Regions from separate parts of the Streptomyces sp. NPDC001663 genome, predicted to be linked through region 3. Evidence: riboswitches for the same ligand, from Rfam matches in the RefSeq annotation. Region 3 holds a riboswitch; each other region holds the start of a gene.
What was found. Region 3 has a riboswitch for cobalamin ahead of metE (5-methyltetrahydropteroyltriglutamate--homocysteine S-methyltransferase). Riboswitches for the same ligand answer to the same signal wherever they lie in the genome.

Region 1: linked by a shared signal. The riboswitch ahead of ACFY1L_RS28250 (CbtB-domain containing protein) and the one ahead of metE (5-methyltetrahydropteroyltriglutamate--homocysteine S-methyltransferase) in region 3 are both predicted to bind cobalamin.
Region 2: linked by a shared signal. The riboswitch ahead of ACFY1L_RS43855 (cobalamin biosynthesis protein) and the one ahead of metE (5-methyltetrahydropteroyltriglutamate--homocysteine S-methyltransferase) in region 3 are both predicted to bind cobalamin.

The regions. Positions count from the first base shown of each region.
Region 1 covers NZ_JBIAUR010000009.1:110,969-121,294, forward strand. The annotation lists gene ACFY1L_RS28220 (hypothetical protein) at 1-781, shown strand, start outside; gene ACFY1L_RS28225 (RNA-guided endonuclease InsQ/TnpB family protein) at 840-2,063, opposite strand; gene ACFY1L_RS28230 (tetratricopeptide repeat protein) at 2,251-4,491, opposite strand; gene ACFY1L_RS28235 (oxygenase MpaB family protein) at 4,554-5,351, opposite strand; gene ACFY1L_RS28240 (acyl-CoA dehydrogenase family protein) at 5,421-6,599, opposite strand; gene ACFY1L_RS28245 (CbtA family protein) at 6,769-7,533, opposite strand; gene ACFY1L_RS28250 (CbtB-domain containing protein) at 7,557-7,778, opposite strand; cobalamin riboswitch at 7,814-7,962, opposite strand; gene ACFY1L_RS28255 (histidine phosphatase family protein) at 8,063-8,638, shown strand; gene ACFY1L_RS28260 (ferredoxin) at 8,720-9,139, opposite strand; gene ACFY1L_RS28265 (DUF6479 family protein) at 9,203-9,523, shown strand; gene ACFY1L_RS28270 (hypothetical protein) at 9,621-9,773, opposite strand; gene ACFY1L_RS28275 (hypothetical protein) at 9,980-10,326, shown strand, end outside.
Region 2 covers NZ_JBIAUR010000018.1:188,171-198,496, forward strand. The annotation lists gene cobN (cobaltochelatase subunit CobN) at 1-1,299, opposite strand, end outside; gene ACFY1L_RS43850 (cobyric acid synthase) at 1,296-2,807, opposite strand; gene ACFY1L_RS43855 (cobalamin biosynthesis protein) at 2,804-3,742, opposite strand; cobalamin riboswitch at 3,842-3,984, opposite strand; gene ACFY1L_RS43860 (hypothetical protein) at 4,120-4,347, opposite strand; gene ACFY1L_RS43865 (anion permease) at 4,382-5,629, opposite strand; gene ACFY1L_RS43870 (lysozyme) at 5,783-6,532, opposite strand; gene ACFY1L_RS43875 (class II aldolase/adducin family protein) at 6,729-7,460, shown strand; gene ACFY1L_RS43880 (alpha/beta hydrolase family protein) at 7,573-8,691, shown strand; gene ACFY1L_RS43885 (hypothetical protein) at 9,035-10,285, shown strand.
Region 3 covers NZ_JBIAUR010000027.1:62,398-72,723, reverse strand. The annotation lists gene aceA (isocitrate lyase) at 1-127, shown strand, start outside; gene aceB (malate synthase A) at 153-1,739, shown strand; gene ACFY1L_RS51600 (3-hydroxybutyryl-CoA dehydrogenase) at 1,736-2,599, shown strand; cobalamin riboswitch at 2,597-2,820, shown strand; gene metE (5-methyltetrahydropteroyltriglutamate--homocysteine S-methyltransferase) at 2,973-5,291, shown strand; gene ACFY1L_RS51590 (superoxide dismutase) at 5,320-5,961, opposite strand; gene ACFY1L_RS51585 (precorrin-8X methylmutase) at 6,148-6,780, shown strand; gene ACFY1L_RS51580 (cobalt-precorrin-6A reductase) at 7,005-7,769, opposite strand; gene ACFY1L_RS51575 (cobalt-precorrin-5B (C(1))-methyltransferase) at 7,788-8,936, shown strand; gene ACFY1L_RS51570 (NUDIX domain-containing protein) at 8,990-9,484, shown strand; gene ACFY1L_RS51565 (hypothetical protein) at 9,489-10,019, opposite strand; gene ACFY1L_RS51560 (DUF6174 domain-containing protein) at 10,153-10,326, opposite strand, start outside.

The sequences.
Region 1 (10,326 bases), on a different contig from region 3:
GCTGGACGACGTCAAGGCGCTCCTTCCGCAGATGGTGGCCCTCGTCGAGGAGCACTTCACACCCACCGATCCGCGCCACGAGCGCATCACTGAGATCGCCGGCAAGCTCAACGATCCGAACAACTCCAAGCTCGCGCCCAGCGACCGTGCCTTCCTCGCCGAGACGGTCAGCCTGGCCCGGCGGCTGCTGCGCAAGGAGACGCTGCGGGTGCGGAGCTTCGTACGGATCGTCGTGGTGGTGACGATCGGTCTGACGCTCGCGGCGGTGGGCCTCGCCATCGCCGCCTATGCGTGGAAGGACATGGTCCCGCTGTGCTTCACACCGGAGGTTCACGGCAAGTTCCAGGTCGTCTGCCCGACGCAGGCGAGCGCCGTCAGCGCGACCAAACCCACGACAACGTCGATCGCCAATACCGCCCGTGAAGGTGACTACCTCGTCGTCGAGATCGTCGGTGTCGTGTCCGCGGGGATCGCGTCCGCGGCGGCACTGCGGCGGATCAGGGGAACTTCGCTGCCGTACAACGTGCCGGTGGTGCTCGCGCTGCTGAAGCTGCCGACCGGTGCGCTCACCGCGGTGCTCGGACTGCTGCTGATGCGCGGTGGGTTCATCCCGGGGCTCAGTGCGCTCGACTCGACGGCTCAGATCATCGCCTGGGCCGTCGTCTTCGGTTACTCCCAGCAGCTGTTCACGAAGTCCGTCGACAACCAGGGGCAGGCGGTGCTGGACGCCGTCCGCGGTCCCGGTCTTCCCGCGCCCTCGGTGGAGGACGGAAAGCCTTGACATGCTCCTCGCCCTGAAGGGCGAGGATTTTGGCCTTCCCTGGCTGGGCGCTGTGCCGCTAGGCGGCACGGTTTCCGGTCGGGAGTCCCTGGCTTCCTGTTTCTTCGCGCTGTGCCGGGATTACTCCCGGTCTTACCGGCGCTCCGCAGGCCGATACCGCCAGTCCGGCGGCCGTCTTCACGTTGAGTGCGGCGTTGTGGTCCCGGTCGTGGACGGTGCCGCAGGCGGTACAGGTCCATTCCCGGACGCTGAGGGGTTTGGGTCCGTCCACGGCGCCGCAGGTGGAGCAGGTCTGGGAGGTCGGCTCGAACCGGCCGATCTTCACCAGGGTGCGGCCGTAGCGCTGCGCCTTGTACTGGAGCATGTTGATGAACTGTGCCCATCCGGCGTCGTGCACGGACTTGGCCAGCCTGGTGCGGGCCAGAGCCTTCACCGACAGGTCCTCTACGGCGATCCCTTGGTTCTCGGAGATCAGCCTCGTGGAAAGCTGATGGTGGAACTCCCGGCGCGCGTCGGCGACCTGGGCGTGGGCGCGGGCAACCTTGCGGCGGGCCTTGTCGCGGTTCTTCGATCCCTTCTGTTTGCGGGACAGCTCTCGCTGGGCCTTCTTCAGTTTCTTCTCTGCGCGGCGCAGGAACCGCGGGGAGTCGATCTTCTCGCCGGTGGACAGGACCGCGAAGTGACTCAGGCCGAGATCGATGCCGATGCTCTGGTCGGTGTCGGGCATCCGTGCCGCATCAGCGGCGGGGTCGGTGTCGATGACGAAGGACGCGAAGTACCGGCCGGCCGCGTCCTTGATCACCGTGACCGAGGACGGTGTGGCGGGCAGGGTGCGGGACCATTTCACCTTCACCGCGCCGATCTTCGGCAGGCTCAGCCGGCCGCTGCCGGTGAGGTGCCAGCGGGCGTTGGCGGTGAACCGGATCGACTGCCGGGCGTCCTTACGGGACTTCAAGCGCGGTGCGCCGAGCTTCGGGCCCTTGCGGGTGCCTTTGAAGGAGGCGAAGAAGTTCTTGTAGGCGGCCTCGGCATCCCGCAGGGACTGCTGGAGTACGACGGCGGAGACCTCGCCCAGCCAGGACCGCTCCGCCGTCCGCTTGGCCTGGGTGATCAGGCGCGTGGACAGCTGACCGGCTGTCGGGAACGGCAGCTCGGCCCTGCGGGCGTCCTCGCGGGCCCGCACCGCGTCGTTGAACACGACGCGGGCGCACCCGAACGCCCTGGCCAGCGCGGCCCGCTGAGCGGCGTCGGGGTACAGCCTGAAGGCGTACCGGAGCTGCATGACGATCACACTAGGCACATCGAACCCACGTCGTCACCGGGAACAGACGAGCGACCCGTCACCGTCACGAGCAGGGTCCGGCTCCGCCGGAACGCCACCGCGACGCTCCGCGTCCCCGCCACGAGAGTCGGTTCACCTGCGGCCTGAAGGCCGGAGCACTGCGAATGAATCCCGGTAGCCCCCGACGTCATCGCCCGCCGGACGCCCGCTGCTGGCGGAGCACCGCCACCCGGCGGTAGAGCTCGACGGCCTCGGCGCCGCGGCCGAGTTGTTCCAGGCAGTGGGCCTCGTCGTTGCGGCTGGCCAGGGTGTCGGGGTGGTCGGGGCCCAGGACGCGCTCGCGGGCGGCGGCGACGCGGCGGTACTCGGTGAGGGCGTCGGGCCAGCGGCCGAGCCAGCCGAGGCCGACGGCGACCTCGCGGCGGCTGACGAGGGTGTCGGGGTGCTCGGGGCCCAGGACGCGCTCGCGGATGGCGCAGACGTCGCGGGACTCGGCGAGGGCCTCCTCCCAGCGGCCCAGGCGGCCGAGGTTGACGCCGAGGCCGTGGCGGGCGCGCAGGGTCTCGGGGTGGGTGGGGCCCTGGACGCGGGTGCGGTCGTCGATGAGGTCGCGGTAGAGGGTGAGGGCTTCGGCGCTGCGGCCGAGTCGGCCGAGGCTGATGCCGACCTCGTAGCGGGCGGCGAGGGTGTCGGCGTGGTCGGGGCCGAGGGCCTGGGCGCGGGCCTCGGCGACCTCGTGGTAGGTCTGCAGGGCCTCGGGCCAGCGCCCCAACTGGCCGAGCGCGTAGGCGACTTCGTAGCGGGTGACCAGGGTGTCGGGGTGGTCCGCGCCGAGCACGCGGGTGCGGGCGGCGGCCACGTCGCAGGCCATCCGGTACGAGTCCTCCAGGCGGCCGAGGCGGCTGAGGTTGAAGGCGAGGTTGTGGCGGCAGCGCAGGGTGTCCGGGTGATCGGGGCCCATGCCGCGCTCCCGGGCGGCGAGCACGGACGTGTACACCTGGTGGGCGTCGAAGTGACGGCCCAACTGCCCCAGCACGTACGCCATTTCCTGTCGGGCGGCGAGCGTGTCGGGATGGTCGGCACCCAGGGCGCGGGTTCTGGCCGCGGCCACGAACTTGTACTCCTGCAGCGCGTCGGTGGCGCGGCCGGTACGGCTGAGGGTGAAGGCGACCTCGTAACGGCTGGCGAGGGTGTCGGGGTGGTCGGGGCCGAGGAGGTGGGCGCGTTCCGCGGCGACCGCGCGGTGCACCTCGCCGGCCTCCGCCCAGCGGCCCAGGCGGCCGAGGCTGAGCCCGGCGTTGTGGCGTCCGGCCAGGGCGGTGAGGGTTTCCGCGGAGGGGGCGGACGGCTGCTCGGGCGCGGGCTCCTCGGTCCGCCCGTTCGGGGGGCGCGGGATCCACTCGCCGGTCAGGCCGGCCCCGGCGTCCGGGGGTGTGGTGCTGAGGCCGGCGCCGGTGGCCTTGTGGCCGGTGGTCATGCCGCGGGTCCAGGACGGCAGGCGCGCCTCGCGGGAGGCGGGCTGCTCGGGCGGCCGGAGCACCGGCTGCGGGGTCACCACCGTCGGCACGTACGTCGGCGTCGTACGGCCCAGGCTGATTCTGCGCCCCAGCTCCCGGGCGTCGTGCGGACGTTGCTCGGGCCGCTTGGCCAGCAGGTCCAGGATGATCTTCTCGAGGTACTCGGGCAGTTCGGCGCGCTGGGTGCGCGGCGGCCGGGGCGGCGTGTCGCGGTGGCCGACCAGGATCGCCCAGGCGTCGTCGAGGTCGAACGGCGGGGCGCCCGTGGCGATCTCGTACAGGACACACCCCAGCGAATACAGGTCGCTGCGCTGGTCGACCTCGCTGCCGCCGATCTGCTCGGGCGACATGTAGTGCGGGGTGCCCATCGCGATGCCGGTGCCGGTCAGCCGGGAGGTGAAGCCGATGTCGTGGCCGAGACGGGCGATGCCGAAGTCGCAGATCTTCACCGTGCCGTCGGTCAGCCGCATGATGTTGGCGGGTTTCAGGTCGCGGTGCACGATGCCCTGCTGGTGGGTGTAGGCGAGGGCGGAGGCGACCTGGTCGGCGATCTCCACAACGTCCCCGACGGGCAGCGGGTGGTGCTTGTTGTCCTCCATGAGCTGGGAGAGGTTGCGGCCCTCCAGCAGCTCCATCACCAGGTAGAGGATGCCGTCGGACTCGCCGAAGTCGTGGACGACGGTCACCCCGCGGTGCGACAGGGCTGCGGCCACGCGGGCCTCGCGGCGGAAGCGCTCGCGCAGGACGCGGGTGAAGGACTGGTCGTGGTGCGGGCCGAGGGGCTTGAGGCACTTCACGGCGACATGCCGGCCGAGGGACTCGTCGCGGGCCCGCCACACCTCGCCCATACCGCCCCGCCCGATCAGATCGAGCAGCCGGTACCGGCCCTGGATCAGCCTGCTGTCCCCCATCTTCTGCGATCGCCCCCGTAACTGTTCGCCCCGCCCACCCCTGGCTCGTCCAGTATGGCGAGCTATCGTCCGAGTTTGTACGGTGCCGGGCGGGAGCCGGGGCCGAGCCGTGACATGGCGCGGAGGATGTGTTTGGGCGGGAGTTGCCAGCGCACACGTGCGGGAATGCAGCGAAGTAGGTTGCCCGTGGCACGCAGTTGCAGGGTGACCGTGTCGGGTTTCGGGGCCGGTCTGCCGTACAGCTCGTGGGCGTACGGCGGCAGGGCGGCGTACGCCAGCTGTGCCACGCGCCGCCACAGCACCTCGCGCGCCGGGACGAGGAGGAAGTGCGTCGGGGGGCGGAGGAGGAAGTCGTCCACTTCGCGTGCCTCGGGTCCGACGGCGAGTTCGGGTCGGACCTTGTCGAAGTAGGCGGCCATCTCCTGCTGGTCGGCGGGTACGGCGTCGGGGTCGAGGCCCACCAGGCGGGCGCTGACGCGGTGTTCGCCGATGTAGCGGTCGGCCTCGGCGTCGGTGAGACGGAAGCCGGAGCGGCGGGCGACCTGGAGGTAGGAGTCGATCTCGGCGCAGTGCACCCACAGCAGCAGTTCCGGTTCGTCGACGCCGTACTGCTCCCCCGTGCCGGGATCGGTCGCCGACAGCATGCTGTGGATCTTCCGGACGCGGGCGCCGGCCCGCTCGGCGGCCTCGCTGGTGCCGTACGTCGTGGTGCCGACGAAGTTGGCGGTGCGCATCAGCCGGCCCCAGGCGTCACGCCGGAAGTCGGAGTTCTGCATCACGCCGCGCACCGCCCGGGGGTGCAGCGCCTGGAGGTAGAGCGCGCGGACGCCGGCGACCCACATCATGGGGTCGCCGTGCATCTGCCAGGTCACCGAGGACGGTCCGAACAGCCCGGGGTCTCCTGCCTGGATGTCCGTCACCTCTGCAGGCTATCGCCGTACCCTCGGCATCCCCAGACCGATCCACGAGATGATCTCCCGCTGGATCTCGTTGTTGCCGCCGCCGAAGGTGAAGATGACCGCCGAGCGGTAGCCGCGTTCCAGTTCGCCGTGGAGGACCGCGCCCGTCGAGCCCTCCTTGAGGGCTCCCGCCGCGGCGACGATCTCCATGAGCCAGGCGTAGGCATCCCGTCGGGCCTCGGAGCCGTAGACCTTGACCGCGGAGGCGTCCTGAGGGGTGAGGGTGCCGTTCTGGGCGGCGTTCACCATCTGCCAGTTGAGGAGTTTCATCGCGTCGAGTTTGGTGTGGGTCTGGGCGAGGCGGCGACGCACCCAGGGCAGGTCGAGCACGCGGCGGCCGTCGGCGAGCTTGGTCTCGGTGGCCCAGCGCTGCACGTCCTGCAGGGCGCGGATGGCCATCGTGCCGTGGGCGGCGAGGGTGACGCGCTCGTGGTTGAGCTGGTTGGTGATCAGCCGCCAGCCCTGGTTCTCGGCGCCGACCCGGCGGGAGACGGGGACGCGGATGTTCTCGTAGTAGCTGGCCGTGGTGTCGTGGGAGGCGAGGGTGTTGATGAGAGTGCAGGAGTAGCCGGGGTCGGTGGTCGGGACGAGCAGCATGGTGATGCCCTTGTGCGGCGGGGCGTCCGGGTCGGTGCGGGTCGCCAGCCACACCCAGTCCGCGGTGTCGCCGTTGGTCGTCCAGATCTTCTGGCCGTTGACGACGTACTCGTCGCCGTCGCGCACCGCGCGCGTCTTGAGGGATGCGAGGTCGGTGCCCGCGTCGGGTTCGCTGTAGCCGATCGCGAAGTCGATCTCGCCGGAGAGGACCTTCGGCAGGAAGTAGGCCTTCTGCTCGTCGGTGCCGAACTGCATGATCGTCGGCCCGACCGTGTTGAGCGCCATCAGCGGCAGCGGGACGCCGGCCTGGGCGGCCTCGTCGAAGAAGATGAACTGTTCCATCGCCGTGAGCCCACGCCCGCCGTACTCCTCGGGCCAGCCCACGCCGAGCCAGCCGTCCGTGCCCAGGCGCCGGATGGTCTCGCGGTAGAAGCGCTTCTGGGCCGCCGGGTCGCCGTGCCGGGCATAGGAGTTGTCGGGCACCAACTCGGCGAAGTACGCGCGCAGTTCGGTGCGCAGCCGCTGCTGCTCGGGCGTGTATTCGAGGTGCACGGCGCCTCCAGGCTCCCGGGACCGGTCCTGACGGCGCACACCGTAGAACGTGTTTCAGAAATTGGGAATGGCCCGGTGCATCGGGGATTGGCGCGGCATACGGAAAAGGGCCCCCGGCCGTCGTCCGGGGACCCCTTTCGTTGAACTGTTCAGTGCGCGGCTGAAGTGCTCAGTGCGCGACAGGAGTTGCCCGGGCCTCGGCCCGGGTTACCGACGACTCGGCCCCTTTCGGGGCCAGCAGACGCTCCGCCAGCAATCCGAAGACCAGCCCGAAGGAGGTCCACAGAGTCGCCTGGACGGCCAGGGCCGCCAGGCGGAACTGCCACAGCAGGGTGGCCGAGAAGTCCTTCGGGACCTCGTTGATCGCGGGCAGGAACGCGTACGCCAGCCCGACGACGAGAAGGAAGAAGGCTCCTGCGACGAGCGTGGCGTTCCAGTTGCCCAGGCGCGGCGCGAGGCGTTTGCCCAGGATCACGGTGGCGACGGCGAGCAGCACGCTGAGCGCCATCATCAGGAAGTACAGCGTGGTGCGCTTGCCGATGGTGTCGGGGTCGCCGACGGACGGCGGGTTGGCCGGGTACTTCAGGAACGGCACGACGTACACGGCGATCAGGCCGGCGGCCGCCAGGAGCAGCGCGCTCGCGCGCGGCCCGAAGCGGCCGATCCGGCCCAGCGCGAAGCAGTACGCGAGCGCGGCGATGCCGCCGAACGCGATGCCGTAGACGAGGACACCGGTGGACAGACCCGCGGTGGACTGCATCGTGCGGCTGACGGCTTCGACGCCGTGCTCGTGGGAGTGCGCCTCCTCGTAGGCGATGGCCGCGTCGACGCGCGGTTCACCGAGGAAGTAGGCGACGACGAGGGCGAGCAGGCCCGCGGCGAGTCCCGCGAGCATGCCACGCACCAGGAGGTTGCGGACGGTTGCCGAGTTCATGGGCTGTGCGTTCTCCCCGGCCGTCAGTGGCAGGGGAAACCGAGCAGGTGGCGGGCGTCGTGCACCCACTCGTGGACGTTCTCTCCACTCATCACGGAGGTGGCGCCCTGCTCGGCGCCGACGAAGTAGAGCAGGACCAGCATCAGGATGCCGAAGAAGACCGCCCAGGGGACGATCGCACCGATCGGCAGCTTCGCCGGTACGGCGGTGGGGGTGGTGGTCGGCTGAGCGACAGACTGCGCCATGGCAGGCCCTCCTGGGGAACTCGCGTCCCGTCTCGGTGGTGCACAGGACGACGGGCGGGTCTGACTCGCCCGGCGCGCACCCAGGGTGCGTGCAGGGCATTACAGTGGCGCGACCGTGCCGGATTCCCACCGGCTTCCGCTGTGCCGTCGTCAATATCGACGAGACGGTACCGCGAAGCGGAGGCGCGGCCAAGAGCGCACGGAAGTGCGGCGAGCGCCCTGGGAACCGCTTTCGCCGCCGAATCGAGGGGCTGGACAAGGGTGTTGAGCGCGGGAGTGGGCGCATGACGAGCCGAGTGATCTTGATCTCACCCGCGATCACCGCGGCGCTGAGACAGGCCCGCTTCGACGACGGCTGCTCCCTGGACGCGGCCGGACTGCGGCAGGCGCAGGCCGCCGCCGGTACGGTCCCCGCGGTCGAGCGGGCCTGGTCCTCCCCCACCGTGCGCTGCCGTGAGACGGCCGGTGCGCTCGGGCTGGACGCCCTGGACGCACCGGAGTTGGCGGGGCTGGACGCGGGGCGCTGGCGCGGGGCGACGCTGGCGGAGGTCGGTGAGCGGGATCCCGAGGGACTGGCCCGGTGGCTGTCGGATCCCGGTTCGGCGCCGCACGGCGGTGAGTCGGTGCGGGCGCTGTGCGACCGGGTGGCGGGCTGGCTGGAGACGGCCGGGCAGTCGGCGGGTGCGAGCGTGGCCGTGGTCGAGCCCGAGGTCGTACGGGCCGCGGTGGTACGGGCGCTCGGCGCGCCGGAGTCGTCGTTCTGGCGCGCCGACGTCCCGCCGCTGGCCGCCGTGGAGCTCAGCGGCAGGGCGGGGCGGTGGAACGTACGGCTCGGCCGGCCGCTCGGCACCGCGGAGTGAGCGCCGGTTCACTGCGGCGCCGGGCGGATCCGCGCCCCACCGTGGGCGTCGATGCACCGTCTCCAGGAACGTCAGTGGGCGTCAGTTCAGCGTGTCGAGGAAGTCCGTGCACGCCTGGGCGCACTCCCGGCAGGCCTTCGCGCCGTCCTCGGCACCCGGCTGCCGGTCGAAGACGTGCGCGCACTCCAGGCACACCGTGCGGCACCACTCCACCTGGATACGCATACCGGCCTCGTCCAGGCGGTTCTGCTCGGACAGCACCCGGCACGTCGCGTCGCACACCTCCGCGCACATGATGCCCTTGCGTCGTACGAGTTCCTGCTCCTCCGTGCCGTCCGGATCCACGAGGCCGGCGCGCAGCGCACACGCGCGTGCGCACTCGGTGCATGCCAGCGCGCAGGCGAAGCGGTCCTCCAGGAACTGGAAGAGCTCCTGCTGGGTCGTCGATGTCACACTCTGCGGGTAGCCGCTGCCGATCGCGCCAAACCCGGTGTTCGCCATGGTTACGGCGGTGGGGCCGGGGTGGGCAGGTTCATGGCGGACGCCCCGGGTACCCGCGGGCCCATGAGTACCGCATGGATGGACATCGCCGCAGGCCGCGGCGCACTGGGGATCGGCCTGGCCGTGGCGGGCCTGGTGGTCGTGGCACTGCTGATCGGCGCGTTCTGGCTGGGCGCCCGCATCCGGCGCCGCGAGCCGGGCCCGCCGAGCCCGGAGGAGCAGCCGCGACTGCCGGACGAGGGCCCGGTCCGCGAGGTGCTGGAGAACCGTGAACCCGACGAGGTGCCGCGCAGCGATCGCCGACTGACCCCGCACGAACTGCCCGGGCACGGCAACTCACCGACCCGGACCGGTCCGTCCAAGCCGCGGCGGCGCTGGAGCTAGGGCAGCAGCGGGTCGTTCGGCAGCGGCGGCCCGGGCGCCCGCTGACGCCGGGCCCGCCCCCTCCATCACCTGGAGAAGGGAGGAGTCCGGAGCCGGATTACCGGCGCCTGGGAGCCGATCCGACCGCCAGGACGAGGATCAGGCCGAGGCCCATGAGCACCTGGTCGCGCATCAGATGACGCAGACCGGTGGTCACGGCAGCGTGGCCGAAGCGCGCGCAGGCTTCCCGCACAGACGGGGACTCCGCCATGGGCCCCATCGTCTACACGACACCAGCTGAGCCCGCAGCCGACACCTCATAGTCGATCGGTCTCGCTCACAACGTCACCTCTGGTGCTCGTGGGCCCCTTGATGCCGTTGCGTCACCGGACATCGGCCGTCGCACCCGGTACGGCCGTCACCCCGCCGGCCCCTATCGGCTCGCCAGGCGGCCCTCGCCGGGATCTCCTCGAAGACATGACAGGTACCGACGCGCCCCCACCAGAGCCGGAGCGCCCCCGTGAGACTCCTGCCGAGGACCAGGAGCTCTCGCCACAGAAGGCCCACGAACTGGACGAGTTGCGCCGCCGGGTGAGTGAACTGGAGAGTGCCAGGCACGAGCCGAAGCACCGGCTCCGGGCCCTGGGCTCGGTCCTGCTGATCATCCTGGCGTCGGTGCTGGCGCTGCTCGCCGTGGTCGCGGTCTGGGCGAACAGCATCATCCGCGACACCGACCGCTACGTCGCAACCGTGGCACCGCTGGCGTCCAACCCCGACATCCAGCAGGCAGTGACCACCCGGGTCACCAACGTCGTACTGAAACA
Region 2 (10,326 bases), on a different contig from region 3:
TGCCTCCAGCATCCCGTCCCTGAGCTCCGGGTCGAGCTTGTCGAACCACGCCCGGTAGTCGGCGAGCGGCACCCGCGCGGGCGCGGCGGCCAGCTGGTCCTCGGTCAACCACTCGACGTCGTGACCGCCGGCCTCGATCAGCCGGTGGATCAACTCGTCGCCGTTGTCGGGGTATTCGGTGAGCGAGTACCCGGCGTTCTTCAGGGCGTCCAGTACCTGAACAGCCGACGCGGGCGTGTCCAGACCGACCGCATTGCCCACTCGCGAGTGCTTGGTCGGATAGGCGGTGAAGACGAGCGCCAGCTTCTTGTCCGCGTTCGCCTTGTGCTTCAACTGCGCATGCCGTACGGCGATTCCGGCGACCCGTGCGGCCCGCTCGGGGTCGGCGACGTAGACCGGGACGTCGTCCGGGCCCTGTTCCTTGAAGGAGAACGGCACGGTGACGAGCCGCCCGTCGAACTCCGGGATCGCGACCTGCATCGCCGCGTCCATGGGGGAGAGCGCGGCGTCCGACTCGTCCCAGGCCGCGTGTGAGGACGTAAGGCAAAGTCCTTGCAGGACAGGCACGTTGAGGTCGGCGAGCGCGCCGATGTCCCAGGCCTCCTCGTCACCGCCGGCCGACGCCTGCGAGGCGTGGGTGCCGCCGGCAGCCAGGACGGTGGCGACGAGGGCGTCCGTCCGGCCGAGGGTCTCGTACAGCCCGGCGTCCGCGCCGCGCAGCGAACCGCAGTACACGGGAAGGGCGTTGGCGCCTCGCGCCTCGATCGCGTCACACAGGGTGTCCACGAAAGCGGTGTTGCCGCTCAGCTCGTGCGCCCGGTAGAAGAGCACACCGACGGTCGGCCGGCCCTCGACGAACGGACGCTCGCCGTGGACGCCGTACTCGGGCATCTTCTGCGGCTCGACGAACCCCTCGCCGGTCAGCAGCACGGTGTCGGAGAGGAACCGCGCGAGCTCGGTGAGGTTGGCGGGCCCGCCCTCGACGAGGTACCTCAGCGCCTCCGCCACGACACCGGCGGGCACCGACGACTCGGCCATCAACTCCGCGTCGGGCACTGCCTCCCCGCCGAGCAGCACGGTCGGGATGCCGGAGGCCTTCAGCGCGGCCAGCCCGTCCTCCCAGGCCCGCTTTCCGCCCAGCAGCCGTACGACGGCGATGCCGGCGCCGGCGAGGAGACCGGGGAGTTCCCGCTCGACATCCACCCGGGTGGGGTTGCCGATCCGGTAGTCGGCATCGGAAGCGGCCCGGGCCGCCAACAGATCCGTGTCGGCGGTCGACAACAACAACACTGTGCTCATGCGGGTGCTCCCGGTGGGATGAAAGGCAGTCCTTGCGGCGCGCCGGACTCGATGAGCCGCCACAGCGCGTCCGTGTCCGCGTGCTGTTCGATCAGGTCGCCGAGCCGGTCGAGCTGCTCCTCGCGCAGCGCGGCGAACGAGGTGTCGTGGGCCGGCACGAAGCGGCGGCCCGCGGCGGCGGCCACCTCGCGCAAAAAGGCCCGCCGGAAGCCGTCCGACTCCAGCGAACCGTGCCAGTGGGTGCCCCAGGTCTGTCCGACGCGGCACCCGTCGAGGAAGGGTTCGCCCCCGTGGATGTCGGCGACCCCGTGATGGATCTCGTACCCCTCGACCAGCTCGCCGAGGGCCTCGCCCACCGGCCGGGTGAGGGTCTTCTCGCGGGCGAACCGCACGTGGACGGGGAGGACGCCGAGCCCGTCGACGGACCCCTTGCGGCTCTCCACCTCGTCCTCGATGCGCTCGCCGAGCACCTGGAAGCCGCCGCAGATGCCGAGCACGGGCCGCTGCTCGGCGGCCCTGCGCACGAGGGCCTCCGCAAGACCGCGCTCCCGCAGCCACTCCAGCGCGCGGACGGTCCCCCGGGTCCCCGGAACGACGACGAGGTCGGCGTCGGCCAGCTCCTCGGGCCGGTCCACGAACCGCACCACCACACCCGGTTCGGCGGCCAGGGCGTCCACGTCGGTGAAGTTGGACATCAGCGGAATCGCGCAGACCGCGACCCGCAGCACGTCCTCCCCGACCGGCGGGGCGACGTTCGACTCCCGCACCGTCCCGCGAAGGGAGACCCGCAGCCCGTCCTCCTCGTCGATGCCGAGGCCGTGCCGGAAGGGCAGAACGCCGTAGGTGTACCGCCCGGTGAGCCCGTGCAGCATGTCGAGCCCGGGGTCCAGGAGGCTGACGTCCCCGCGGAACTTGTTGACGAGGAACCCGGCGACAAGCTCCTGGTCCTCGGGCGAGAGCAGTGCGACGGTCCCGAAGAAGGACGCGAAAACACCACCACGGTCGATGTCCCCGACCACGAGCACGGGCAGCCGCGCATTCCGCGCGATCCCCATGTTGACGATGTCCGTCCGCCGCAGATTGATCTCGGCGGGAGAACCGGCCCCCTCACAGATCACCGCGTCATACGTGCCCCGCAATTCGGCGAGACAGTCGAGAACGGTCCCGAGCAGTTTCTGCTGCCGCCCCCCGTGATACCCCCGGGCACTCAGCTCACCGACGGGCTTCCCCATCAGCACGACCTGACTGCTCTGCTCACCACCGGGCTTGAGCAGCACCGGATTCATGAGCGCGGAGGGCTCGATCCGACAGGCCTGCGCCTGCATGGCCTGTGCCCGCCCGATCTCCGCACCCTCGCGCGTCACGAATGAGTTGAGGGACATGTTCTGCGCCTTGAAGGGCGCGACCTTGACCCCCTGCCGCACCAGCCAACGACAGATCCCGGCGGTGACGACACTCTTGCCGGCATCGGAGGTGGTACCGGCAACGAGAAGACCACCGCCGGTCATGACCTGCGTCCCTTCACGAGACGGGCGGCGACACCGACGCCGAGCGCGAGCAGACCGACGCGCCTCGAGAGGCGTACGGCCCGTTCGATGTCCGGTACGGCGACGGTGTGCCCCTGCGCGTTGAGAACGGGCCGGTGCTCGACCCGCCCCCCGTACGACAGGGTCCCGCCGAGCCGTACCCCCAGAGCTCCCGCGAACGAGGCCTCCACGGGCCCGGCGTTGGGGCTCGGATGCTTCCCCGCGTCCGTACGCCAGGCGCGTGCCGCCCCGCGGGGATCGTCACCGGAGACCGTCGCCAGTACGGCGGTCAACCGGGCGCCGGGCCAGCCGGCAACGTCGTCGAGCCGCGCGGACGCCCACCCGAACCGCCGGTACCGGGCCGACTTGTGACCGACCATCGCGTCGAGGGTGTTGACGGCCCGGAAACCGAGCAGCCCCGGCACTCCACCGACGGCCCCCCACACCAGCGCCCCCACCACCGCGTCCGACGTGTTCTCGGCAACGGACTCCACAACCGCCCTGGCGATCCCGTCGGCGTCCAGCGCCTGCGGATCCCGCCCGCACAGATGCGGCAGCCGGGCGCGGGCGGCCTCGACGTCCCCCGCCTCCAGGGCACGCCCGATGCTCCGGGCCTCCCGTGCGAGCGAAGTCCCCCCGACCACGGCCCAGGTGGCGGCGGCGGTCAGCGCTACGGAGGCGGTACGGGAAGGCCGTACGAGAGAAGCGGCCAGGGCGCCGGCAGAGACGGCACCCCCCACGCACACGGCCGTGTGCAGCGCCCCCCACCCCCGGTGGTCCCGCCACAACACCCGCTCCAGGGCACCCGCGGCCCGCCCGAACGCGGCGACCGGATGCCCGCGGCGCGGATCGCCGAGGAGGTGGTCACCGAGAAGGCCGGCGGCGGCGCCGTACGCGAAGACGCGATCGGCACGCATCGGCTCAGCCGGCCGTGGGGTCGGTCAGAGCTCGGGCGTTGAACCTCAACAGGCAGCCGCGCATGGCGATATGTCCTCACTCAGGGTGTCCGCGCCCTGGTTCGACGAGACCGGCGGTGAGAGTTCCTGGCTCCCGGGACTTCCTACCCCGGTGACAGTGGCGGGACCGCGCCGGACTTGCACCGGCTTCCTCTCTTGCCGCCGTAGCTGGCCTCGGCAGTCCACCATGCCCCCGAACGGCAGTCAACTTGCCGTTGACCTGCGACGGGAGAGTGTGCTGAGGCCCACATGCGAGGGTCGCAGTGGTCACGGAAACGCGTGGTGCCGGGACGGATCACCGTCCCGGCACCACACGTGGAGCAACTACGGCCGCAGGCTCAGCCCTTGGCCATGATCAGGTTGATTCCGTACGCCACCGCCGCCGCGCACCCCGCGAAGCACACGTACGCGCCGGTGACCGCGAGGGTCGCCGAGTCGCCCTGTGCCACGGCCCGTTCGCGGCGGGACAGGCCCATGACGCCCAGGGTGAACAGGGCGACGAGGCCCACGGTGACCGCGAGGCTGACGCCGAAGACGGAGCCCAGGGCTGCCCAGTCGATCTTCATGCTGCTTCTCTTCCTTCGTACCGGGTGGGCGGGCTCAGACCGTCGCCGCGGGCGGGGCGGCCGGGTCGGGGGCGGTGGCCGGAGCGGCCGGGGCGGGGATCGTGGCCGTCAGGTCCTCGGTCACGCCCGTGGGCGGCTGGGTCACGGCGGCGATCGCCGTGGTCACCACGCCGGCCGGCTCCTCGGTCTCGTTGACGTTCGAGGCGTCGACGACCTCACGGCGGGAGATCTTCCAGATGGCCGCGCTGGAGCCGATCAGGAAGACGGCGACCACGCCGGTGCCCCAGTCGCCGAGGTCGGTCACGGACTCGGCGAGCGCACCGACCAGGGCGGCGGCCGGCAGCGTCAGGACCCAGGCGACCAGCATCCGGGTCGCCGTGGACCAGCGGACCACGCCGCCCTTGCGGCCGAGGCCCGCGCCCATCACCGAACCGGAGACCGAGTGGGTGGTGGAGAGGGAGAAGCCGAGGTGGGAGGAGGCCAGGATGACCGTGGCCGCGCTGGTCTGGGCGGCGAAGCCCTGCTGCGGCTGGAGGTCGGTCAGGCCCTTGCCCATGGTGCGGATGATGCGCCAGCCGCCGAGCCAGGTGCCGAGCGCGATGGCGAGACCGGCGGAGAGGATGACCCAGGTGGGCGGGTCGGAGTCGGGGGCGACGACGCCGCCGGCGACCAGGGCGAGGGTGATGATGCCCATCGTCTTCTGCGCGTCGTTCGTGCCGTGCGCGAGGGAGACCAGGCCGGCCGAGGCGATCTGGCCGGCGCGGTAGCCCTTCTCGGCGGCCTTGCCGTCGGCCTTCTTGCCCAGGGTGTACGACAGCCGGGTCGCCAGCATCGCGGCGAGGCCCGCCACGATCGGGGCGGCGAGCGCCGGGATGAGCACCTTGGTGACGAGCACGTCGCCGTGGACCGCGCCCATGCCGGCCGAGGCGATGGTGGCACCGATCAGACCGCCCATCAGGGCGTGCGAGGAGCTGGACGGGAGTCCGACGAGCCAGGTCAGCAGGTTCCAGAGGATCGCGCCGACCAGGGCCGCGAATATGACCTCGGGACGTATGCCGTTCTCGTCGACGAGACCCTTGGAGATCGTGTTGGCGACCTCCACGGAGAGGAAGGCGCCCACAAGGTTCAGCGCGGCGGACATGGCCACCGCGACCTTGGGCTTGAGTGCACCGGTCGAGATGGTGGTGGCCATCGCGTTGGCGGTGTCGTGGAAACCGTTCGTGAAATCAAACGCGAGTGCGGTGATCACCACAATCGCGAGGATCAGCGAGAAGTTTTCCATTTACCCAGGCAATCGTTCGTAGTCATCGGTCGGTTGACCGTAGGAAACCTGAGTGAACGGAAGATGAACTGAGGGCGGCTGTGGAGTGTCTGGAACGGGGGGTCGCCGCTCCGCCCGGTTCGGCGGCCCCCCGGGTCCCTCGTTGCCCCTTGGCTAGTAGCCCCGGGCGAACTTCTTCAGCTGGGCCTGGGACCCGTTGAAGAGATTTTGATCACCCGGCAGGCTGCCGCTGTTGTCGTACTGCCAGAAGCTCCAGAACGACCAGCCGGCCGGCAGCGATCCCGCGTCCGCCGAGTTGTGGCGGGCGAGCCACAGTGCGTGGTTGGAGGCGAAGGCGCGGCTGCTGCCGGTGCACGTGTTCCACCAGTGGGTGGTCGTGTAGATCACCGGGCGGCGGCCGGTGAGCCGCTTCACCTCGTTGCTGAACGACTTGATCCAGTTGACCATGCCGGCCTTGCTCAGGCCGTAGCACCTGTGCTTGGCGTCGTACGGGTTGTATTCGATGTCGAGCGCGGGCGGCAGAGTCCAGCCGTCCGCACTCCACGCGCCGCCGTTGCGCACGAAGTAGGCCGCCTGGGTCCGGCCCGAGGACTTGTTCGGCAGCGCGAAGTGGTACGCGCCGCGGATGATGCCGGCGTTGCGGGCGCCGTTGTACTGCTGGCCGAAGTACGGATTGCGGTAGTTGGTGGACTCGGTCGCCTTGACGTAGACGAACTTGGCGCCCTTCGCCTTCGCGCTCGACCAGTTGACGTTCTTCTGGTGCGAGGAGACGTCATGTCCCTTCGGCAGGCTCGCGGCCGAGGCCGGCAGCTCGGCGAGCGCGGTCCCCCCGGCGACGAGCGCCGCCACGGAGACCGCGAGGACGCGGTTGCGGCGGCGGGACGGTTTGCGATCACGGGCCATATTTCCCCCCGGAATGGCGACGTGCACGACAAATCAACGGGAGATTACTGGAAGATCGTTGAATGCTGGGCGATCTCAGGCCAAGCACGAGAAGAAAGGGATATGTTCCTATATGTGGTCTTTCGGAGGCCGGTCTTCCGCCCTAAAGTGCCCCGGCCCCGCGGCGGGTTGACGGTGCGCCTGGCAGGATCGCGGCATGGCTGAGCAGCGACGCGACCAGCGGGACGAACGGGATGCGCGGGAGGGTGCACGGGATGTGCCCGAGGGGCGGGGGAGGGGTGTGGGCGCCGAGGAGGCACGCGCCTGGCAGGCCCTCGTCGCCACCGCCCGCCGCACGGTCGCCGACGGCCTCGTCGTCGGCACCTCCGGCAATGTCTCGGTCCGCGTCGGCGACACCGTGCTGGTCACGCCCTCGGGCCTGCCCTACGACCGGCTCACGCCGGACGACGTCACCGGCGTCGACCTCGACGGCCGTCAGGTGCTCGGCACGCTCGTCCCGACGAGCGAACTCCCCATGCACCTCGCCGTCTACCGCACCACCGACGCCCGCGCCGTCGTCCACACCCACGCCGTGCACGCGACCGCCGTCTCGACGCTGGTCCCCGAGCTCCCGGCGATCCACTACATGGCCGGCGCCCTCGGCGGCCCCGTCCGAGTTGCCCCCTATGCGGCATACGGCACCGATGAGTTGGCCGAGAACATGCTCCAGGCCCTCGCCGACCGCACCGCCTGCCTCCTCCAGAACCACGGAACGATGGCCTACGGCACCACCCTCGACCAGGCCTACGACCGCACCGCCCAGCTGGAGTGGATGTGCCGGCTGTGGCTGACGGCGTCTTCGGTGCCGGGGTTGTCGCCCACGTTGCTGTCCCGGGCGCAGGTGGACGAGGCGGGGGAGAAGCTGCGCGCCTACGGGCAGCGGAAGTGAGCTCGCGGGGTACCCGGACCCGGTGACTACGACACACCCTCGTCGACGCCCCGCATCACCCCGCTCCTTCCTCCGGCTGGCCGGTGACCGGGTCCGCCAGGACACTGGACGGGTGCGCACAGTCAAAGCAACGGCCGCCGCCGTCACCGTAGCCCTGGCCGCCGGCGCAGCCTCCGTGGCCGCCGGCCGGCTGGCGAGCGACGCCGCGCTCAAGGCGCCCCCGGGCAGGCCGCTGCCCACCGAGCCCCGGCTCACCGTGCACGCCACGGCCGCCGGCCAGATCGCCCTCACCCGAGACCTCGCGGCCCTGCGCCCCGGCACCTACGGCCTCGCCGGCGACGGCAGCCACGCGGTGGTCGGCCCCGTCCTCGACACGGCCACGCACTCCGCCGACAGCGTCGTACGCCGCCTGGAGCGCGTCACGCACGGCAGCCTGGAACCCGGCGACAAGGTGTGGCTCACCCCGAACGTGCACATCGGCAACCCGAGCGCCGCTCTCGGCCTCGACCACGCCGACATCGACGTCCCCGGCGAACTCGGCGCCCTGCCCGCCTGGTTCGTGCCCGGCGCGCGGGACACCTGGGTGATCACCGTGCACGGCCTGGGAGCCACCCGGGAACACCCCATGAACGTCATGGAGTTCCTGCACCGCCAGCGCTTCCCGGTGCTCGACCTCGCCTACCGCGGCGACCTCGGCGCCCCCCGCCCCCCGGACGGCCTGAACCACCTGGGCGAGACCGAGTGGCGCGACCTGGACGCCGCGATCCGCTACGCCGTGCGCTACGGCGCCGAGCACGTCGTCCTGCACGGCTGGTCCACCGGCGCCACCATGGCGCTGCGCGCCGCCGCGCACTCCGGCATGCGCGAGCGCATCTCCGGCCTGGTCCTGGACTCCCCGGTCCTCGACTGGACGACGACGCTGCGCGCCCTCGCCTCGGCCCGCCGCACGCCCGCCGCCCTGCTGCCGCTCGCGGTGCGGGCCGCGCAGGGACGCACGGGCCTGGAGGGCGACCGCACCGCCGAGAACGTGCTGCCGACCGTGCCGACGCTGATCTTCCACGGCCCGGACGACACCCTGGCCCCCTGGGAGCACTCCCGCCGGCTCGTGAACGCCCACCCCAACCTGATCGCCCTCCACACCGTCCCGAACGCCCCGCACTCGGCGATGTGGAACGCCGACCCGAAGGCCTACGAGGAGGCCCTGCGCCGCTTCCTCACCCCGCTCATGTGACCCCTCCCGGGTGACCGTCCCGCACGCTCGGGGCGCAGCGGAACTGAACAACCGACGCGATTCCGTTTAAGGCCGTACCACTGGCCTGTTCTCGGCCCCGAGCCGCCCGCCGGACCCCGTCCGTTGGCCAGTCCCGTCGCCCCCCGTGACATTCCGTTTGGGTTTTCGGACCGTCAACCGGAAGACTGCACCCGTGACGTCCCGTATCCCGCGCGACTCCAGGCTTCGACTCGTCCGCCCGCGACCCCTGGCCGCCGCCCCCTCAGCTGTGAACCAGCGGCGCCCGCGCCGCGCCGCACCCCGCCCACCGGAGGGCACACCGGCACCCGCGGAGCTGGCCAGAATGGCTCGCTTGCAACTGGCCCCCGCGGCCCGCGTCGCCCGCTGGGCCGACGCCGCGCTCGGCCCGGGCAGCGACGGCGCGACCGCCGACGGCAAGGCCACCCTCGCCGACGCGACCGCCGAACGGGCCTCCGGGGACCTCGGCCTGACCGTGGTTCAGGTACGCGCCGACTGGGACACCGCCCGCCTCGCCGGCCTGGTCGAGGTACACGGCGACAGCGCCCGCCCCGGCTGGCGGCTGCGCGCCTGGAACCGCGACGACAGCGCCGTACTGCGCGGCTGGGTCGCCCTCTTCGACGCCTGGTCGCTCGCCCACGCCGAGCCCGCGGAGCACGAGCCCGCCGCCGTCGCCGAGGTCGTCTCGGCCATGCCCCAGGTGCTCTCCTTCCTCCAACTGTCCGCCGGGCCCGTCCCCGTGGAGCAGCTCCTCGACCTCCTCGAGCAACGGGTCACCGAACTGCGCACGGAACGCTGCGAGATCCCCTACGGCCCGCAGCCCGAGCCCGTCCAGCAGCCGGAGGCCCTGGACGCCCCGCTCGCCCCGCTCCTCGACTGGGCCCTGTACGCCCTCGCCTCCGTCGGCGCCCTCACCTACGGCGGCGGACAGGCCACGCTCACACCGCTCGGCAACTGGGCGGTCTGGGTCAAGCTGGAGCAGATCTGCGTCGCCGCGCAGAGCCCCGCCGGGAACATCGAGCAGGCCGCCGAGGACATGCTGCGCGGCTGCGCCCAGCTGCGCCCCAACGCCGCCCGCGCCGAGTACCGCGCCTGGCTCGCCGCCCGCCCCGTCGGCAGCGCCGTCACCGAGCTCATCGACGCCGCCCGCGGCGACGACGCCCTGCTGCGCGGCCTCGCCTTCGAGGCGCTGCGTGTGGTCGGCGCCCCCGCCGAGCCCGACGTCCGCTCCGTGGCCGACGAGCCGACCCTGCGGCCGTACGCCCTGCTGTGGCTGGCCGAGCACGACGGTATCGACCCCGAGGACGCCCACGAGGTCCTCACCCGCCAGGAGGCCACCTGGCTGTGGGTCGACACCGCGGCCGCCGTCGCCGACCACGGCGAGGCCCCGATGCTCGTACGGCACCTGGAGTCCGCGGTGCAGCCCACGGTCCCGATGCTCCTCGACGAGGTGCGCGCCGTCGGCCACCCCCGCACCGTCCAGGTCCTGGTCGCCCTCGCGGCCGCCCACCCCGACCCCGCCCTCGCCAAGGCGGTCCGCCGCGCCGCCTTCCAGGTGCACACCGGAGGCAGCTGACCGGGAGGCGGGACGAAGGGCCGAACGGGGGACGCGCCCCC
Region 3 (10,326 bases):
CTTCACCGCCGTGCGTCACCAACGCGAGGTCGGCACCGGCTACTTCGACCTGGTCTCCACCGCCGTCAACCCGGCCTCCTCGACGACCGCGCTGACCGGTTCCACGGAGGAAGAGCAGTTCCACTAGGCCGCCCCCACCCGAGGAGAACCTGATGTCCACCAGCGCACTGACCCATCGCGCCCGGGTCCTCGCGGCACCGGGCGAACGCCATGACGAGATCCTCACGCCCGCCGCCCTCGACTTCGTCGGCCGGCTGGCCGCCGCCTTCGGCGAGCGTCGTCCAGGACTGCTGAAGGAGCGCCGCCGGCAGGCGATACGCCTCGCGGCGGGCTCCCCGCTCGACTTCCCCATGGTCACCTCCGCCGTCCGCGCCGACCCCGAGTGGTGCGTGGCGCCGCCCCCGCCCGGCCTGGCGGACCGCCGGGTGGAGATCACCGGCCCGCCGAACCGCCGTATCGCCGTCAACGCGCTCAACTCCGGTGCGCGGGTGTGGATGGCGGACTTCGCGGACGCCACCTCCCCCACCTGGGGGAACATCATCGGCGGCCAACTCTGCCTGCTCGACGCCGTCGAGCGCCGGATCGACTTCACCACTCCGGAGGGCAGGGAGTACCGGCTCGGCGCACCCGACCGCCTGGCCACGATCGTGGTCCGTCCGCGCGGCTGGCATCTGACGGAGGAGCACCTGGAGTTCGACGGCGGGCCCGTGCCCGCCGCGCTGGTGGACTTCGGGCTGTACTTCTTCCACTGCGCCCAGCGGCAGATCGACGCCGGGGCAGGGCCGTACTTCTACCTGCCGAAGCTGGAGAACCGCTACGAAGCCCGGCTGTGGAACGACGTGTTCGTCCTCGCCCAGGAGCTGCTCGGCATCCCGCGCGGCACCGTGCGGGCCACCGTCCTCATCGAGACGATCACCGCCGCCTTCGAGATGGAGGAGATCCTCCATGAGCTGCGCGAGCACAGCGCCGGGCTCAACGCGGGCCGCTGGGACTACCTGTTCAGCCTCGTCAAGACCTTCGGGCATCGCAGCGACTTCCTGCTGCCGGACCGGTCGAAGGTGACGATGACCGCCCCGTTCCTGCGCGCCTACACCGAGCTGCTGGTGCGCACCTGCCATCGGCGCGGCGCCCACGCCATCGGGGGCATGGCAGCAAACCTGCCCGGACGGGATCCCGCCGCTCTCGCCGAGGTGCGGCTGGACAAGGAGCGCGAGGCCGAGGCCGGATTCGACGGCTCCTGGGTCTCGCACCCCGGCCTCGTCCCGGTCTGCCGCGAGGTCTTCGACGGCGTCCTGGGCCACCGCCCGCACCAGATCGCGCGCAACCGGGACGACGTGGAGGTGTCCGCCGCCGACCTGCTGTCCGTGGGCCGGATCGCCGGCCCGCCCACACCGGAAGGGGTGCGCACGGCTGTCGCCGTCGCGCTGCGCTACCTCGACGCCTGGCTGCACGGGCGGGGAGCCGTCGAACTGGACGGGCTGATGGAGGACACGGCAACCGCGGAGCTGGCCCGCGTGCAGATCTGGCAGTGGCTGCGGCACCGTGTCGTGGACCGCGAGACGGTGCTACGGCTGCTCGACGACGAGCTGACGGCCCTGGGCGCCGAGCATCCCTGGGCGAAGCTCGACGAAATACGGGCGATCTTCGAACGGACGGCCCTGCAACCGGAGTTGCCGCTCTTCTTCACCGCGGACGCCTACACCCGCCACCTCGTCCGGCACCCGGAGGCTCGGTCATGAGCCGGGACATCCGGCGCGTCGGCGTGGTCGGCGGCGGACAGATGGGTGCCGGTATCGCCGAGGTGTGCGCCCGGGCCGGGCTGGACACCGTCGTGTGCGAGGCGGACGCCCTGGCCGCGCAGGCCGCACACGATCGCGTGGCCGCCTCGCTTGACCGCTCCGTGCGGCACGGCAAGCTCGACCCGGCGGAAGCACGGGTGGCCCTCACCCGAATCGCCTTCACCGGCAGCCTCGAAGACCTCGCCGACCGTCAACTCGTGGTCGAGGCCGTCACCGAGAACCCCGACGCGAAGACGGAGATCTTCTCCGCCCTCGACAAGATCATCGAGGATCCGGAGGCGATCCTGGCCACCAACACCTCCGCCATCCCCGTGATGCGCCTGGCCATGGCCACGTCCCGCACCGATCGCGTCCTCGGGCTGCACTTCTTCAACCCCGTACCGGTCATGCCCCTCGTCGAGGTCGTCACCTCGCTGCACACCCGTCCCGAAGTGGCCGCGACGGCCGAGGAGTTCGTGACGGCAATCCTCGGCAGGACGGCGATCCGCTCCCGTGACCGCGCCGGCTTCGTCGTCAACGCCCTGCTCGTGCCGTACCTGCTGTCCGCGATCCGCATGGCCGAGTCCGGCTTCGCCACCGCCGCCGACATCGACGCCGGCATGGAGCGGGGCTGCGCCCACCCGATGGGGCCGCTGCGGCTGGCCGACCTGATCGGCCTGGACACCGTCGCCGCCATCGCCGAGTCGCTGTACGAGGAGTTCAGGGAACCGCTGTACGCCCCGCCGCCGCTGCTCCAACGCATGGTCCAGGCGGGCCTGTTGGGTCGGAAGTCCGGCCGCGGCTTCCACACGTATGTATAAGCTGGCTGTGCAGCTGGTTCGCCCTGCCCACCAGGCAGGCGCGTCGCAAGAGGGAACCCGGTGGGAATCCGGGACTGCCCCGCAGCGGTGAGCGGGAACGACCGCCGTCATACGCACTGGATCCGGACGTCCGGGCCCGGGAAGCGACGGCCAGTAGGTGCCTCGTACGACACGAGGCGTGCCCGTGAGTCCGAAGACCTGCCACTGCCCGCGTACGACCCACTCGTGCGCGGAGATTCCGGTGACCTCGAGGGCGGTCGGCGAGCACAACGGGCAGGCACGCGCCGCGTGTCGTCGCCCGTTGGCCGTTCCTTCGCGTCCTCACCCCGTCGCCGGGGTCGTTCGACGAACAGAGCTCGCGAAGGAGAGTCTCGTGACAGCGAAGTCCGCAGCCGCGGCAGCACGGGCCACCGTGTACGGCTACCCCCGCCAGGGCCCGAACCGGGAACTGAAGAAGGCGATCGAGGGCTACTGGAAGGGCCGCGTCACCGCCGACGCCCTCCACCGCACGGCCGCCGAACTGCGCCGCGCGAACTGGCGGGAGCTGGCCGACGCAGGCGTCCACGAGGTGCCGACCGGTGACTTCTCGTACTACGACCACGTCCTGGACACCACCGTCATGCTCGGCGCCGTCCCGGCACGCCACCGTGCCGCGGTCGAGGCCGACGCGCTCGACGGCTACTTCGCCATGGCCCGCGGCACGCAGGACGTGGCGCCGCTGGAGATGACGAAGTGGTTCGACACCAACTACCACTATCTGGTGCCCGAGTTGGGCCCGGACACGGTGTTCACGGCCGACTCGGCCAAGCAGGTCGGCGAGTTGACGGAGGCGCTGGCCCTCGGGCTGACGCCCAGGCCGGTGCTGGTCGGCCCGGTCACGTATCTGCTGCTCGCCAAGCCCGCGCCGGGCGTGGCCGCGGACTTCGAACCGCTGACGCTGCTGGACCGGCTGCTGCCCGTCTACGCCGACGTCCTCGCCGATCTGCGGGCCGCCGGCGCCGAGTGGGTGCAGCTGGACGAGCCGGCCCTCGTCCAGGACCGCACCCCGGCCGAACTGAATGCCGCCGCCCGCGCCTACCGCGACCTGGGCGCCCGCACCGACCGTCCGAAGCTGCTCATCGCCTCCTACTTCGACCGGCTGGGTGAGGCCCTGCCCGTCCTGGCCAAGGCGCCGGTCGACGGGCTCGCGCTGGACTTCACCGGACCGGCCGTGGCCAACCTGGACGATCTCGCCGCGATCGGCGGCCTGTCCGGCAAGCGGCTGGTCGCGGGCATCGTGGACGGCCGCAACGTGTGGATCAACGACCTGGGCCGGTCCCTGTCCACGCTGGCCACGCTCCTTGGACTCGCCGACCGGGTCGACGTGGCCGCCTCCTGCTCCCTGCTGCACGTGCCGCTCGACGCCGGCGCCGAGCGCGACATCGAACCGCAGATCGCCCGCTGGCTCGCCTTCGCCCGGCAGAAGACGGCCGAGATCGTCACGCTGGCCCGCGGCCTGGCCCACGGCACCGACACCATCGCCGCCCAACTGGCCGCGAACCGCGCCGACCTGGCCTCCCGCGCCGGGTCGCCGATCACCCGCGCCCCCGCCGTTCGGGCCCGCAGCGCCGCCGTCACGGACGCCGACGCGCGCCGCTCCCGGCCGTACGCCGAACGGGCCGTCGCCCAGCGCGCCCACCTGCGTCTGCCCGTCCTGCCGACCACGACCATCGGCTCGTTCCCGCAGACGGCCGAACTGCGCACAGCCCGCGCCGACTTGACGGCCGGACGGATCGACACCGCCGGATACGAGGAGCGCATCAGGGCGGAGATCGGCGAGGTGATCGCCTTCCAGGAGAAGATCGGCCTGGACGTCCTCGTGCACGGCGAGCCCGAACGCAACGACATGGTGCAGTACTTCGCCGAGCAGCTCACCGGCTACCTGGCCACGCAGCACGGCTGGGTGCAGTCCTACGGCACCCGTTACGTCCGTCCGCCGATCCTCGCCGGCGACATCTCCCGGCCCGAGCCGATGACGGTGCGCTGGACGACGTACGCCCAGTCCCTCACCGCGCGCCCGGTCAAGGGCATGCTCACCGGTCCGGTCACGATGCTGGCCTGGTCCTTCGTCCGCGACGACCAGCCCCTCGCGGAGACCGCCCGGCAGGTCGCCCTCGCCCTGCGCGACGAGGTCAACGACCTCGAGACGGCGGGCACTTCGGTCATCCAGGTGGACGAGCCCGCACTGCGCGAGACGCTGCCGCTGCGGGCCGCCGACCGCCCGGCCTACCTGGCGTGGGCCACGGAGGCCTTCCGGCTCACCACGAGTGCAGTGCGTCCGGACACACAGATCCACACGCACATGTGCTACGCCGAGTTCGGCGACGTCGTCCAGGCGATCGACGACCTCGACGCGGACGTCATCAGCCTGGAGGCGGCCCGCTCCCACATGCAGGTCGCCCGCGAACTGGCCGCCCACGGCTACCCGCGCGAGGCGGGACCCGGCGTGTACGACATCCACTCGCCCCGGGTGCCGAGCGTGGCCGAGGCAGCCGCCCTGCTGCGCAAGGGACTTGAGGCGATCCCCGCCGAACGGCTGTGGGTCAACCCCGACTGCGGCCTGAAGACCCGTGGTTGGCCTGAGACCCGCGCGTCGTTGGAGAACCTGGTCGCCGCGGCCCGAACGGTCCGTGCGGAGCGGGCCGGTTCCTGACGGGACACCGGCCCGGCACGTTACGCCGTCACGGCGCGAGCAGCAGGCTGTCGCCGCGCTCCTTCGCGGCGGCGTAACGCCGGGCCACGTCCCGCCAGTTGACGACCTTCCACATGGCCTCGATGAAGTCGACCTTCTGGTTCTTGTACTGCAGGTAGAAGGCGTGCTCCCAGGCGTCGAAGACCAGGATCGGGGTCGAACCCTGGCCGACGTTGCCCTGGTGGTCGTAGACCTGCTCGACGATGAGCCGGCCGCTGAGCGGCTCGTAGGCGAGCACGCCCCAGCCCGAACCCTGGGTCGTGGCCGACGCCTTGGACAGCTGCGCCTTGAAGTTCGCGAACGAACCGAACGACTCGGCGATGGCGTCCGCGAGCTCGCCGACACCGTCCTTCTCCAGCGGCTCGCCGCCGCCGTCGCCGGTCATGTTGTGCCAGTAGATGCTGTGCAGGATGTGCCCGGAGAGGTGGAAGGCCAGGTTCTTCTCCAGGCCGTTGATCGAGCCCCACGACTCGTTGTCGCGCGCCTCGGCCAACTGCTCCAGAGTGTCGTTCGCGCCCTTGACGTACGCCGCGTGGTGCTTGTCGTGGTGCAGTTCGATGATCTCGGGGCTGATGACCGGGGCGAGCGACGCGTAGTCGTACGGGAGCTCCGGGAGCGTGTAAACCGCCATGTCCAACGTCCTCCGACGCTATTGCCTATGATGTGCAACTGCACGCTAGCAGCAGAAGTGTGCGCCCGCCGATCAGGCCTTGGTCCTAGGACCCTTGTCGCTCCTGGGTATGCTCGCCGCCGTGTCCGCCCTGGTGGGGATGGCCGCAGAACCCGTACGACGAACGAGAGCAGCGAGAAGACCACCGTGACCACGTACGACTACGAGAAGGACGGCGCGGCCATCTACCGCCAGTCCTTCGCCACCATCCGCGCGGAGGCCGACCTCGCGGGGCTGCCCGCCGACGTCAGCCAGGTCGCGGTGCGGATGATCCACGCCTGCGGAATGGTCGACCTCGCACGGGACTTGGCGTACACCCCCGCCGTCGTGACCCGCGCCCGCGCGGCCCTGCGCGCCGGCGCGCCCGTCTTCACCGACGTGCAGATGGTGGCCAGCGGCGTGACCCGCAGGCGACTGCCCGCCGACAACGACGTGATCTGCACGCTCTCCGACCCCACCGTGCCGGACCTCGCGGCGAAGCTCGGCACCACCCGCAGCGCCGCCGCCCTGGAGCTGTGGCGGGATCGGCTGGAGGGCGCGGTGGTCGCCGTCGGCAACGCGCCCACCGCGCTGTTCCGGCTCCTGGAGATGATCGAGGAGGGCGCGCCCCGGCCCGCCGCCGTCATCGGTGTGCCGGTCGGTTTCGTGGGCGCCGCCGAGTCCAAGGACGCGCTGGCCGCCAACGCGTCCGGTCTGGAGTACCTGGTCGTGCGCGGCCGCCGGGGCGGCAGCGCCATCGCGGCCGCCGCGCTCAACGCGATCGCGAGCGAGGAGGAGTGAGCGGCAAGCGGCCCGCCGGGGGCGGCTGAACGGGGTCAGTCCAGGCAGAGAGCGGCAATCCGCCGCAGTCGGGCGGCGGTTCGGTCGGCGACGACTTCGCTGCCGGTCGAATCGGTGGCGCCGCAACCGGCCCTACTCGGCGCCCTGTTCGGCGGGCCGGGCCAGCCGTCCACTTCTCCTCGATGCGGCCGACCTTCCACACCAGCAGGGCCGCGCGTCAGGATTCAGTCAGCCGGGCGGAAAGCAGGCAGGTCGAGGCGTTCCGCGAGCCAGCGGGCTGCTCCTTCCGGGTCGGATACGACCGGGACTCCCTCGGGCACCGCAGGCCGCCGGACCACGACCACCGGCACTCCGGCCTCCCGGGCCGCGGCCAGCTTCGGCGCGGTGGCCGCTCCCCCGCTGTCCTTGGTCACCACGACGTCGATGCGATGGCGGCCGAGCAGCTCGCGCTCGCCGTCGAGGGTGAAGGGGCCGCGGTCGAGCAGCACCTCCATCCGGGGCGGGTGCGGGGGCTCGGGCGCTTCGACGGAGCGTACGAGGAACCACAGCTCCGTCAGGTCCGCGAAGGCGGCGAGGCCCGTCCGGCCGGTGGTGAGGAAGATCCGCCGTCCGAGTCCGGGCAGCAGTCCGGCGGCCTCCTCCAGCGAGCCCGCGTCGTGCCAGTGGTCACCCTCGACGGGGACCCAGCCGGGGCGGCGCAGGGCGAGCAGGGGAACATGGGCGGTGGCGGCGGCCCGCGCCGCGTGGCAGCTGATGGTTCCGGCGAAGGGGTGGGTGGCGTCGATGAGCGCGTCGACGGCGTGCTCGCGCAGCCATTGCGCCAGCCCCTCGCTCCCGCCGAACCCGCCGACGCGCACCTCGCCCGGCGGCAGCCGGGGACTTGCGACCCGCCCGGCGAGGGAGCTGGTCAGCCGCAGGCCGGGCGTGCCGTGCAGCAGCTCGGCGAGGCGGCGGGCCTCCGTGGTGCCGCCGAGGATCAGTACGTGCATGGGAGTTCGGGTCCGTTCATGAGCAAGAGTGAAGGCGGAGGCGTCGGTGCGGCGAAGGGCGGTCGCGGTGCCCAACTCAAGCACACCGGTCTGCGGCCGGGCTGGACCACCGGTGCCTGTGCGACGGCGGCCACGACGGCCGCGTACACCGCGCTGCTGACCGGCGAGTTTCCCGACCCGGTGACGATCACCCTGCCCAAGGGGCAGACACCGTCGTTCACGCTGGCGGCCGAGGAGCGGACGGACGCGTCCGCGACGGCGGGCATCGTGAAGGACGCGGGCGACGACCCGGACGTCACGCACGGGGCACTGATCAGGGCCACGGTACGGCGGCTGCCCGCCGGGGCCGGCGTGGTCTTCAGGGCGGGCCCCGGCGTGGGGACGATCACCCGGCCCGGCCTGCCGCTGCCGGTCGGCGAACCCGCGATCAACCCCGTTCCCCGTCGGATGATGCGCGACCACATCGCCGAGGTCGCCGCCCGGCACGGCGGCACCGGTGATGTCGAGATCACCGTCTCCGTCGACCACGGCGAGGAGATCGCCCGCTCCACCTGGAACCCGCGCCTGGGCATCCTCGGCGGCCTGTCCGTCCTCGGCACCACCGGGATCGTGGTGCCGTACTCCTGCTCGGCGTGGATCGACTCCATCCGGCGGGGCGTGGACGTGGCACGGGCGGCCGGGCGTACACATGTCGCCGGCTGTACCGGGTCGACGTCGGAGAAGACGGTCGTCGCCGAGTACGGCCTGCCCGAGGACGCTCTGCTCGACATGGGCGACTTCGCGGGCGCGGTGCTGAAGTACGTCCGCCGCCATCCCGTCGACCGCCTGACGATCTGCGGCGGCTTCGCCAAGCTCTCCAAGCTGGCTGCCGGCCACCTCGACCTCCACTCGGCCCGCTCCCAGGTGGACAAGGGCTTCCTCGCCGAACTGGCCCGACGCGGCGGCGCCCACGAGTCCCTGGCCGCCGAGCTGGCCGAGGCCAACACCGCGCTCGCCGCGCTCCAGTTGTGCATGGCGGCCGGGGTGCCGCTGGGCGACCTCGTGGCGACGGCGGCCCGCGACGAGGCACTGGCGGTGCTGCGGGGCGCGCCCGTCGCGGTGGACGTGATCTGCATCGACCGGGCGGGAGTGGTGGTGGGGCGCAGCACGGTAGCCGGTACGCGATGAGCATCGGACCAGTGCGGCGGATGTGGTGCCGGGAGCCTGCGAGGATGACGGGCATGACAACAGACCGTGCGGAAAGGCAGGTTGACCCGGCTCCCGGTGCGACGGAACCTCTGGCGGTGGTGGCGGCCGCGATCGTCGAGGAGGGGCGCCTGCTCGTCGTGAGCAAGCGGGCCGCCCCCGACGTCTTCTATCTGCCGGGCGGCAAGCCGGACGCGGGTGAGGAGCCGCTGGACACCCTGTCCCGCGAGCTGGACGAGGAACTGGGAGTTCAACCCGTGGAGCCTCGCTTCCTGGCGGAGGTCGAAGCCGTAGCGGCCCTCGAGGGGATCCCGATGAGGATGACGGTCTTCGCGGCGCGGCTCGACGGGCTGCCCGAGCCCGCCGCCGAACTGGCGGACCTGCGCTGGGTTTCGGGCCACGAACGGGACATCCACCTCGCTCCCGCCGTTCAGGACCATGTCCTTCCGCTGCTGCGGCACAGCGGCTTGCTAGCGCAACGCGGAACCGGCTCCGGCGGCCGTTGCGGTACCGCGCCGCCACTGAACTGACGCGTCAATCGTCCTTGCAGGCCGTGGCTTTGAATTCCGCCAGGGGGACGATGGCCGTGGACTCGTCGCCATTGGCCGAGATGTCGTCGTAGAGGACCGTGGCTGGGGTGAGCCGGGACCGGTCGGTCAGGGTGAAGGAGACGCTGCTCGAGGACCACGAGTTGTCCTTGGTCCAGCCGTAAAGGGCATACGTGGTCCTGGCGTTGAGCCGAGGAAGAGACGTGGTCGTGGTCCAGTCGGCAGCAGGTGCATCGAGGGGCCACGTGGTGAGACCGGCCTTGAGGGGGCGGTGGGCGGTCCATGAGCCGACGGTCCGTTCGTCGTCGGCATCTTCGCTTTCCACGTAGACGGTCGCGCCATCGATCTGATGCCCGCACACCATCATGACGCCGAGCAGATGGCCGTCGTCGGTCACGGAGATGCCGGCGACGGCGTCCTCGGGAACCGTGCAGCCTGCTGTCGCGGTCAGGGCCAGGCCGGCCGCCACGAAACCGACGACTCGCCGGAACACCGACGGCAAAGCGATCGACCGCATAGAGCCCCCCCTGCCCCCGGGGGCGCTTCCAGTTCCCCCTACACCTCGGATCGTAAGGACGTTCCGTGCCGAGTCGGAGCGTCGCCGCCCACACGTTGCGCCCTCGTTGTGACCTCGTAGCCCACCGGCGAAATCAGGCAGCGGGATCCGTCGAGGGCGCCCCCGATGAGCCCTGCGGTGTGTAGGAGCTGATGACGTACAAGGCTTCGTCGTCGATGGCGTTCTTTTCCCAGTCCAAAGAGATCCGCACCGGTCGCCCGTCGGCCGCGTAGTCCGCCTCCGCCGTGTCCGCGCCTTCGCTTCGCGC